Regions from separate parts of the Shewanella inventionis genome, predicted to be linked through region 2. Evidence: riboswitches for the same ligand, from Rfam matches in the RefSeq annotation. Region 2 holds a riboswitch; the other holds the start of a gene.

Evidence for each region. Region 2 has a riboswitch for thiamine pyrophosphate ahead of K8B83_RS15290 (TonB-dependent receptor). Riboswitches for the same ligand answer to the same signal wherever they lie in the genome.
Region 1: linked by a shared signal. The riboswitch ahead of thiC (phosphomethylpyrimidine synthase ThiC) and the one ahead of K8B83_RS15290 (TonB-dependent receptor) in region 2 are both predicted to bind thiamine pyrophosphate.

Annotation. Positions count from the first base shown of each region.
Region 1 is NZ_CP082926.1:3,105,377-3,110,689, reverse strand. Features, by position in the region: gene K8B83_RS13740 (TonB-dependent receptor plug domain-containing protein) at 1-1,889, opposite strand, end outside; TPP riboswitch at 2,220-2,319, shown strand; gene thiC (phosphomethylpyrimidine synthase ThiC) at 2,519-4,510, shown strand; gene K8B83_RS13730 (bifunctional hydroxymethylpyrimidine kinase/phosphomethylpyrimidine kinase) at 4,507-5,313, shown strand, end outside.
Region 2 is NZ_CP082926.1:3,428,793-3,434,105, forward strand. Features, by position in the region: gene K8B83_RS15275 (phosphotransferase) at 1-108, opposite strand, end outside; gene pnuC (nicotinamide riboside transporter PnuC) at 133-810, opposite strand; gene K8B83_RS15285 (hypothetical protein) at 816-1,076, opposite strand; gene K8B83_RS15290 (TonB-dependent receptor) at 1,126-3,327, opposite strand; TPP riboswitch at 3,385-3,490, opposite strand; gene K8B83_RS15295 (YcfL family protein) at 3,636-4,028, opposite strand; gene K8B83_RS15300 (PaaI family thioesterase) at 4,066-4,533, opposite strand; gene K8B83_RS15305 (PaaI family thioesterase) at 4,526-5,038, opposite strand; gene hinT (purine nucleoside phosphoramidase) at 5,038-5,313, opposite strand, start outside.

The DNA of each region.
Region 1 (5,313 bases), 320 kb from region 2:
CATTCAATCGTGCTGGTAAAGTTAATCAGAGAATAACTGCCAGTAACGTTTTCGAGGCGATTGTTGTCAACTCGCTCTTTGGTTGCAACCCATTGCCAGCTTAAGCTGTTTTTCCAATGTCCCAATTGATGGGCAATGGCTAACTCTGTTTGTAATGGCTTAATTTGATACAAAGGGGTATGGGTATCGTTTCGCTCACCATGAGCGGCGCTGATATTGGATGTGATTGTCCAGTTGCCATCGTCTTTTTCAGTTAACTGATAGCTGATATCCATTCTCGCGCCAAATAATGCGGCGTCGACATTACTAAATTCTAATATGTTGCGTGTGTGATTATTAGATGGGGTGAAGCTACTGATAACATCGGCATCAATATAGTCTGTTATGTCGCTATACCAGGTTGTGGCAGAGGCTGAATAATCCTCTGTTGTAAGAGTGTAACCTACACTTATTGTGTGGGCGGTTTCTTCTACTAAATCTGGGTTCCCTACATAGCCGTTGCCATCGCCATACCAGCCTATCATGGTTGTTGCCATTGTGCTTTGGCCCCAACTGTAACGTTCATACAAATTAGGTGCTCGACTTTTTCGCGCTAGTCCTAATTCAATGGTTTCGTTATGATTTAGTTGATATTTAACCAACCAGGTCGCATCTATTATTTGATTGTCTCGTTGTCTATTAAGTTGATTAAATTCGCTAGCTGCTAGCGCATTAACATTTGTCATTCCCATCATACTCATGGTGTTGTAGGCTTGCACATCACCGGCGCGAGTAGACACGTACTCGTAACGCACCCCAGCAGACATCCACCATTGGTTGTTGAAGGCCTGTTGCCATTCTCCATACACGGCCGCGCGCTTACGCTGACCATCGTTAATATTGATGTAGTCGTTAGGGCCCATCATGGTAGAACCTTCAATGGCTGGCCAGCTATCGTTAAGTTGGTACAGGTAGTATTCTTGTCCGAGCAATAGTGTGCGGTTGTTGCTAAGAGGTAATTGCCAATGTAGCTGATAGCTGAAATCATTTCCTGAGGTTTCCATTGGCATCATGCCGGTTTTTTCTGCGGTAAAAAATCCCATTTCATGTTCGACACTGTGCCAATTGGCTTGAGCGCTAAATAGGCCATCATTTTCTAGGGTTTGTTGATATCTAAGTAATGCGCCAAAACTGTCGTTATTGGTCATGTCCATATACTGATTAGCAAACCCTTGGAACGGGATGTGTTGGTGAGTTAATTTAAGGGCTACTTGTTGTGTTTCATCTTGCCATGCCGCGATAAGTGCATGGTTTTGAGCTTGATAAAGCGTGTCTAGAACCTTATGGCCATTACCGTCTGTATAGCTGTTTGCATCCTCATAGGCGCCTTGGTAGCTCAAACTGATGTTTTTACTGGCCATTTGAGTGTTGATACTTGCCAGCAGTGTGTCACTTGCGCTGCGATACCCGGCAGACACATTGCCATTTTGCCAGCTTAGTTTCTCAGTTTGGTTAAACTCCGGGTTTAAGCTTGTGACATTAATAACACCTGCAATATTATCTCCGCCAGCACTGACTGGCGACACGCCTGCTATCACTTCTGTTAAAGTGATTTGGTTTGCCGCTGTATATGACAGTGGTGGGTTCATGTGATTCGCGCATGATGATGTGATGTCACCGCCATCAATCAATACTTTAATGCGGTCGCCCATCAAACCATTCAAAATGGGCAAAGCAGATACGCCTCCTGCCTGTGAAAAATCAACGCCTTGTTTTGACAGTAACTTTTCAGCTGAGTTTACTACATCTTTATTTGTTGTTTGTTGTCCGTGAACTTCAAGGCGCTCAATGTCTGTATCTATAATAATATTAGCTTGTTTGGCCAAGGCATTTGGCGATATGAGCACCATGATTGCGAAAGCGATTGGTGAGTAAGTTAGGTGTGTACGGTTATTAGCATAAACAGTTTGCTGGCTATTATTTTTCAAGATTATCACCGAATCATTTTTAGGATGAATAATTATCATCGATTTATAAGTTGTCGATTAATTATAACTTGCTAATAAATAGATGGAATGCGACAAATTGCCGCACCTGTCAACGCTATGGTGGATCTTTAGGATGACTGTAGGTGATAGGTGTGGCTGAGCATTGACGGTATGTATTTCAATTTTCTATCGCTTAACGGTGTGATGTGAGATAGGGCTTGTTTTTACCCTCAAAGCTTGCTTATACTGCGTGACATCTTGTCGGAGTGCCATTATGGCTGAGACCGTTTATTCGGGATCCGTTGAACCTGATCAGGCTAGAACCTGCGAAGGAAACAAGCGTAATAATCATGACTTTTGAAGATGATTAATGTGCGATAAATCGGTAAGTTAACCTTTAATTCCTAGTATTGTTGGTTATCAAGGTTTTTACACAGCTTTTTCATTTTTTAATTGGTTATTGACGTAAACAACAGCAAGCATTTTGTTGTTTACTTTTGCTATCAACACCCTCCAGGCAAGCAACTCTACTTATATTTATGAGGTTGCTAATGTCGCAAACATCACGTCGTCAAACGCGAGCTAATGCTCAGCAATTTATTGATACCTTAAAACCACTGCAACATCCTAACTCTGAAAAAGTCTACTTATCGGGTAGCCGCGCAGATATTAATGTCTCAATGAGGCAAATAACTCAAACCGATACAATCATTGGCGGCACAGATGAACAGCCAATCACACAAGGTAACCCTCCTATCATGGTATATGACTGCGCAGGTGCTTATTCTGATCCCAATGCTGAGATTAATGTACGCAACGGTTTACCCAAAATTCGCCAAGCATGGATTGATGAACGCCAAGATACAGAACTACTTGATGGAGCAAGTTCAAGGTTTACCCAGCAACGATTAGCTGATGATGGCCTAGATCATCTGCGATTTGATGTGCTTAACGCTCCACGCAGAGCAAAGCTTGGACAGTGTGTTACACAAATGCATTACGCTCGAAAAGGCATTATTACCCCAGAAATGGAATACATTGCCATTAGAGAAAACATGGCTCGTGAAACTGTTACAGACAGTGTACTCACACAACACTCTCCTGGAGAGGCCTTTGGCGCTCAAATAGGACTACGCATCACTCCAGAGTTTGTCCGTGATGAAGTGGCACGAGGCAGGGCGATTATCCCGCTTAATATTAATCATCCTGAAGCGGAGCCCATGATCATTGGCCGAAATTTTTTGGTTAAAGTGAACGCCAATATTGGCAACTCTGCAGTGACTTCATCAATTGAAGAAGAAGTTGAAAAACTGGTTTGGTCAACCCGCTGGGGCGCCGATACGGTCATGGATTTATCGACGGGGCGCTATATTCATGAAACCCGTGAGTGGATCATTCGTAATTCGCCTGTGCCAATCGGTACGGTACCGATTTATCAAGCACTTGAGAAAGTGAATGGCGTTGCAGAAGCACTTAATTGGGATATTTTTCGAGACACGCTTATTGAACAGGCCGAACAAGGGGTAGATTACTTTACGATACATGCAGGAGTGTTGTTGCGTTATGTGCCAATGACGGCAAAACGCTTGACAGGTATTGTGTCTAGGGGTGGTTCAATTATGGCTAAGTGGTGTTTAAGCCACCATAAAGAAAGCTTTTTATACGAGCATTTTCGCGATATTTGTCAAATCTGTGCTCAATATGATGTCTCCTTGTCATTGGGCGACGGTATGCGTCCAGGATCAATCGCAGATGCGAATGATGAAGCTCAATTTGCAGAACTTGAAACCCTAGGTGAACTGGTCAAAATAGCATGGGAATATGACGTTCAAACCTTTATTGAAGGCCCAGGGCATGTGCCAATGCAGCTCATCAAAATCAATATGGAAAAACAGTTAGCACACTGTGATGAAGCTCCTTTTTACACTCTAGGCCCACAAACAACCGATATTGCACCGGGTTACGATCATTTTACCTCGGGTATTGGTGCGGCAATGATGGCTTGGTATGGCGTAGCAATGTTGTGTTACGTTACGCCAAAAGAACACCTGGGTTTACCCAATAAAGAAGATGTAAAACAAGGCTTAATTGCTTATAAAATTGCAGCTCATGCCGCTGATGTTGCAAAAGGACATCCAGGTGCGCAAATACGCGATAATGCCTTATCTAAAGCGCGCTTTGAGTTTCGCTGGCAAGACCAATACAACCTTGGTCTAGATCCTGACACCGCTCGTGCTTATCACGATGAATCCTTGCCGCAAGAATCTGCTAAAGTCGCGCATTTTTGCTCCATGTGCGGTCCTAAATTTTGCTCAATGAAAATCACTCAAGAAGTGCGTGAATATGCCAGTTTGCTTGATGGTGCAAAAGCGCAAGCCATTTCAGTGGTGTCAGCTAATGCCTATCAGACTGACGCGATGGCACAAAAGTCTGCTGAATTTAAAGCAACTGGCTCGTCGCTTTATCATGAGGTGACTCAGCGCAGTCAGCCTAGTATGAGTGATGTGTCATTTTCTGGCTTGGCAAAAGAGGTTCAATCATGACATCAACTCTATTGAATCAACCCCATAGCAGTAACCCCATTGTGTGGAGTATAGCGGGTTCAGACAGTGGTGGCGGCGCGGGTATTCAGGCTGATTTGTTAACGATGAATGATTTGGGTTGCCATGGCTGTAGTGTTGTTACCAGCATTACAGCTCAAAACTCAGTGAGCGTAGATCTTGTTGAACCTATTTCGGCCAAAATGTTGTTGGCGCAATTAGTCACCTTATGGGCAGATCTGCCTCCAGCAGCCATCAAAATTGGCCTACTAGCCAATCAACAGCAAGTTGATGTTATTACGAGCTGGCTTAGTGCACTCAAACAACAAAATCTATTACCTGTTGTGGTGCTAGATCCTGTCATGGTTGCCAGTAGTGGTGATGTATTTAATCAAATTGATTTTACGCCATTTTCAGGGCTTATTAGTGTTCTTACCCCCAATCAACATGAGTTATTTCGTTTATGCTCAGCGGTAACGATAACTAAACCTTCACCAAGTCACGATGATGATGAACATAACATGGTTTTGGCGGCACAATGGTTAGCGACAGCATACCAATGCCAGGTCGTTGCCAAAGGCGGTGATGCACCATGGCAAGGCAATAAAGCAATGGATGTGTATGTGACAAAACGTGTGTTTGGGGCAAGTCCTTATCATGACAATCAGGTGTTTACGTTAACAAGTCCAAGAGTTGCAACGGTTAATCATCATGGTAGTGGTTGCACATTGTCGTCGGCTATTGCCAGTTTCAGCGCCCATGGTTTTGTGGTTCATGATGCAGTTGTACTTGCAAAAGCCTATGTC
Region 2 (5,313 bases):
GCATTGGGTTAATAATGAGTGATACATTGCAGCAGGCATGGCCTGCTGCAATGTTTTGATTAACTCACTTGGTAAAGTCAGCAAGGGTGATGGCATGTAATCTAACACTATAACAATCTGATAATGCAGTGATTATACACTAATTACTTGTGAAGAAACCTTGTCTTGCTCTACAACATTATGTTGATATTTTTTGCGCCACATCAGGTAACCCGCGAGTGCCATTCCGACATATAAAATAAATAAACCGCTAGTGAGCATTAAGCCTTTTTGAAAGTATAAATAGATAGAAACCACATCAATAACAACCCAATAGAGCCAGTTTTCGAGCACTTTTTTTGCCACTAAATAGGTAGTAACCACTGCAAAACAGGTTGTTGCTGCGTCAATATAGGGAAAAGCCGCAGAAGTATAATTTGCCATTGCGTAGCCAACAATCACAGACACTAAAGATGTCACGGCAATGACGATGCTATGGGTTTTAAGTGACCAACTGGTAATCTTAAGATGGGAGCTAACATGGTGTTGCTGCGTTTGCTGTGCTGGCGGCACATGCAGCCATAACCAGTAACCGTAAACCGCCATACCCATATAATAAATATTAAGTACCGACTCCATCAACAACGACACATTCCAAAACAAAACGGTATAAATTGCTGTGCTAATAAATGCAGCAGACCAACACCATATATTGGTCCGCATGGCCAAAATAAGATACACAAGTGCAAGCATGACCGCGATAGCCTCCCAAAAGGTCATTACCGATGCTTCGTTAATGGCTTGCTGAATCGCTAATATCATGTCATTCATGGTCATTATTCACTATGGCTTAGGTTAAGTTCGCCGCCAATAAATTTGCACACAAACACGGCTTTGCCCCACTTTTCGTGAGCGGCTTGCATTTCGATGGCTAACATTGACATCACATCGCTGTATTCACCACACACTTGCGTTGCCATGGCATTGGTAACACGTTCAATATTGTTGTAACTATCAACACGACCAATAAACCACTTGATCGGGTCAAGATAGTTTTCGTTAAAGGGATACATACTGATTTCTGCAGTTAATTTCATCGCTTATATCCTAAAAGGTATGCGGCACCGGGTGGTGCCGCTGTTGAACTTACATAAACTTATAATCGAATGTAACGCCCACTTGACGAGGGTCGCCATAACGTATGTATTGCTTGTCGGCCCAATCTAAATCGGGTTCGTTACCAAAGTAGAACCCGCGCACACCATATTCTTTATCAAATAAGTTTCTGCCCCATAAATAAGCAGACCAGGTTGCGGTTTCATAACCAATACGTGTGTTAAAAATGGTATAGGCATCTGAGGTTGATTCGTTACTGTCTGAGTAATAAAAATCACTTTTACCACTGGCATTAAGGTTAGCAAACCAGCCAGAGTCAGCCACATAAGTCATTCCGGCACTGTAGGTAAATTGAGGTGAATGAGCGAGTTCACGGCCAGATAAGTCGATAATAGAACCGTATTTGTCGCTGTATTCATATTGACCGTATTCGGTTTCCAACCAACCAACACCGCCGTAAAATTCAATATTTTCAGTAACGTACCACTTGGTATCCAGCTCTGCACCGTAATTTTGCGAACTACCGGCATTTTCAGTAAATAGCACAAACCGTTGAGGATTATCAGGATCTTGTAAAGACGCAGCCACTTGTTGATCTTCACGATCCATAAAGAATATCGCTAGCGTAGAATCAACTTGGCCGTTTAACCATGTCGACTTCATGCCGATTTCATAGTTATACAAAATCTCAGTATCAAACTCTTTTTTGTTGGCAAGCTCAGTAGGCAGGGTCATGTTAAAACCACCCGCTTTATAACCTCGCGCAATACGGGCATAAGTATTATGGTTGCTATTAATCGCTTTTGATAAAGCAATATGGCCGCCCCACATGTTTTCTGACGGGTCAAAATTATCATTATTGCTGTCAGTATATTCGCTGTCGCGGCGCTCAAAACGCAAACCGGTTGACAACAAATAGTCGTTGCCTAAATGACTGTCCAATTGCCCGAATACCGCATAATTTGTGGCTTCATAACTTGACTGCAGCACTTCATCTGGCCAGGTGTTGTACTCTGAGTACAAGTCGTTATCTTCATTGAGGTTCATGGCATACACACCCACTAACCAATCCGTTGAGCCTGCAAAAATACGCCCGGCATCTTTTGACGATAAACGAAACTCTTGGGTTAATGTACGACGGTCCCCCGCTTTATCCCAGGTGTAATCGTATACACAGGGCTCAGTGCCAATAACATTGTAATCGTCGTCATACGCTGTACATTGCTTACTGGCCCAGTAATCAGGGTTTGCCCAGTCGCCGTCATACGCATGATGATGATCGGTTTGTGCGAGTGATGTGAGCGAGGTAAAGTCAAATGCACTTGCACCACTGTAAATAAACTTAAGCCCTGCACCTGTGGTTTTTTGAGTATCAACACCCGGTTTATCCGTTAAGGTATTGCTGGTGTTATTATCGAGTGTCCAGGCATCGTAGCCATTATCAAAATTGGCATGCAGTAAGGTTAAATCAATTTGTAAATCGTCGCTGGCATACCAACGCAATTTAGCGCGGGCGCTTAGCTCATCACGCTCATTGGTGTCGTCACGGTTTAAGTATAAATTATCACGATACCCATTTTGATTGTGCTGCTCTACAGACACGCGATATAACAACTTACCTGTATCATTTAATGGCCCAGAGCTAAAACCAGAAAACGTACGTAAATCATCATCGCCCACGCTGACTTTAGCGCCATGCTCAAACGAGTCGGTTGGGTCGTTACTTTTAAGGTAAATTAATCCAGCTAATGCATTGGCACCATATTGCGTCCCTTGCGGTCCACGCAGCACTTCAACTTGCTGCATGTCATACATACTCGACACCATGCCAAGCCCAGACAAATCAATATCATCGACCACATAACCCACTGAAGAATTAGGCGCTCCTTGGTATTGCTCTTGCTCACCCACACCACGGATTTGAAAATACTTAGGGCGCGAACTTCCGCCTGACCAGTTAAAGTTAGCGATAGAATTGAGTACATCTTCGAAATGTTGAGCGCCTTCATCTTCTAATTGCTGCGCATCAATGACGGTGACACTCGATGGCATTTTATCAAGGCTGATATGACTAAAATCAGCATTGACAACAATCACTTCCATTTTTTCGTATTCTGGTGTGACGCGCTCAATATCTGCAGTTTTAGCCAGAGTAACGGGCGAGCTCAATGCGGTAATAACCGCTAAAGCAATTGGCGAATGGGATAACCCAAATGAATTTTTCGTGAACATAGGACCTCAAATAGTTATTTTGAGATCCGGCAAGAGTAGCGAATAAGAGGTGCACTTATAGATAGTGTGGCCCATTCCTACGCCGGTATAAGCCGGATCAGGTTCTAAGGGTTCGTCTTAAGACATCTCAGTTCAGTAGTGCTGAACACCCCTTGGCGGCCACGAGTATAAACTATCTAAAATTTGATTACACGATCCTTCATACAATTTGATAACACAAAATAGCGTGTCAATATCAAGTCGGTGTTTCTTTGTATTCAAGTAAACAAAGCCTTGCTCAGTATTGAGTTATCACATATCAACAGCGATTAATCAGAGTAGGTTTCGCGCACGTATATTTCAAAATGACTGACTTGAGTATTAGGTGCGACGGCACTCACTTGCAGTTGTTGCATGCCATGTAATTTAAGCGACTTCCAACTCGTTGCTTCATCTTCAATGGTATAGCCGTTGGCGTCAAACCAGGTGAATTTGTATTGCACGCGTTGGTCATAGCTCGATTTACTTTGAATTAATGCAGACGCTTTAACTAGGTCTCCAATCATTATTGATGAAATGTCAGTCACATTAACATCACTGGCAAAAGAGCTGCTATCCACTCGCACTTGCCCGTTAGAGTCAACGGCAATACCCGCGGTATTGTGGGCGCAGGCGCCAAATAACAAGGTTGAAGTGAGTACAAAAAATGATGCAAGTTTCATAATCTTTTCCTTAAATGTTACTGGCGGTATTGGGTTATTAGTCTAACAAAAAGTGCGCTCTCGCAGTCGCAATTAACTGTTTACGGTTTGTTTGCCAACAATTAATACTCACATTGGCCACCCGGCGACCTTGACGGGTAATCTTGCATTCTGCAAAGGTGTCTTGGTGTAAACCAGCCCGTAAATAATCAATTGAAAAATCGACAATTTTAGGCACCTTTTTAGCTTGCATAAACACCATTAATTGCACAATGGCCGACATTTCCATAAAACCAGCAATTACACCGCCATGAATAGCCGGCAAGATTGGATTACCAATATTGTCATCTTTAGCGGGCAGTTTAAACACCATTTCGTCGCCAAAACGGGCCACCGACATGCCAATAAATTGTGAATATGGCACTTTTTCAAGCAAATAACTGTAGTCATTTAACTCAATGGCGCGCTTTACCACATCTTGAACATCCAACTCACTTGATGCCGCTTGGGTTGTTTGCTCAGTCATCTTGACTCTCCGGCAAATTGCCCATTAGCGCTTGACGAAACTCTTCGCCAACCATTTCTGGGCTGATACGCATAAACGAACCAACGGCATGAGCAATGGGTTCATCAATACTGTCTTGATAAGCAATCGCGCGAGTAAAAGCCACACTTGACGACAAACGGTAGCATTCTGCAAAGGCATACACCGCTTTATGAGGCTCAGCAGGCTTCATGTAGTCAACTCGCAAATCTAACGTGGGCGACAACTCAAGTGATTGATATTTTTTTAAAATCGCACACACCACTGCAGTACCACAGGAGGTATCAATTAAGGTGGTGATCACCCCACCATGAATTACGCCTGTATCTGGATACCCAATAATATCTCGGCTATAAGGCAGTTCAATTAACACGTGGTGCTCGCTGGCTTCTTTAACACTTAACCCTAATCGGCGACACTGCGCCAATTGATTAACAAAGCGTGTTGCCACTTCCGTTAACGGAAAAAAGTCACTGTTAATCTTCATTATCCGCGGCTCAACATCGGGCCTAATGGCGCTCCACCAACAAGGTGCATATGGATATGATATACCTCTTGGCCGCCATGTTTATTGCAGTTCATAATCAAACGATAGCCATCTTTTGCAATACCGGCTTCATCGGCTAATTTAGCTGCGACAGTCATCATTCTGCCTAATGCTTTTTCATCTGATGCTTTGACATCATTGGCAGTAGGGATCAGATGATTAGGAATAATAAGAATATGCGTTGGTGCTTGTGGGGCAATATCACGAAATGCAGT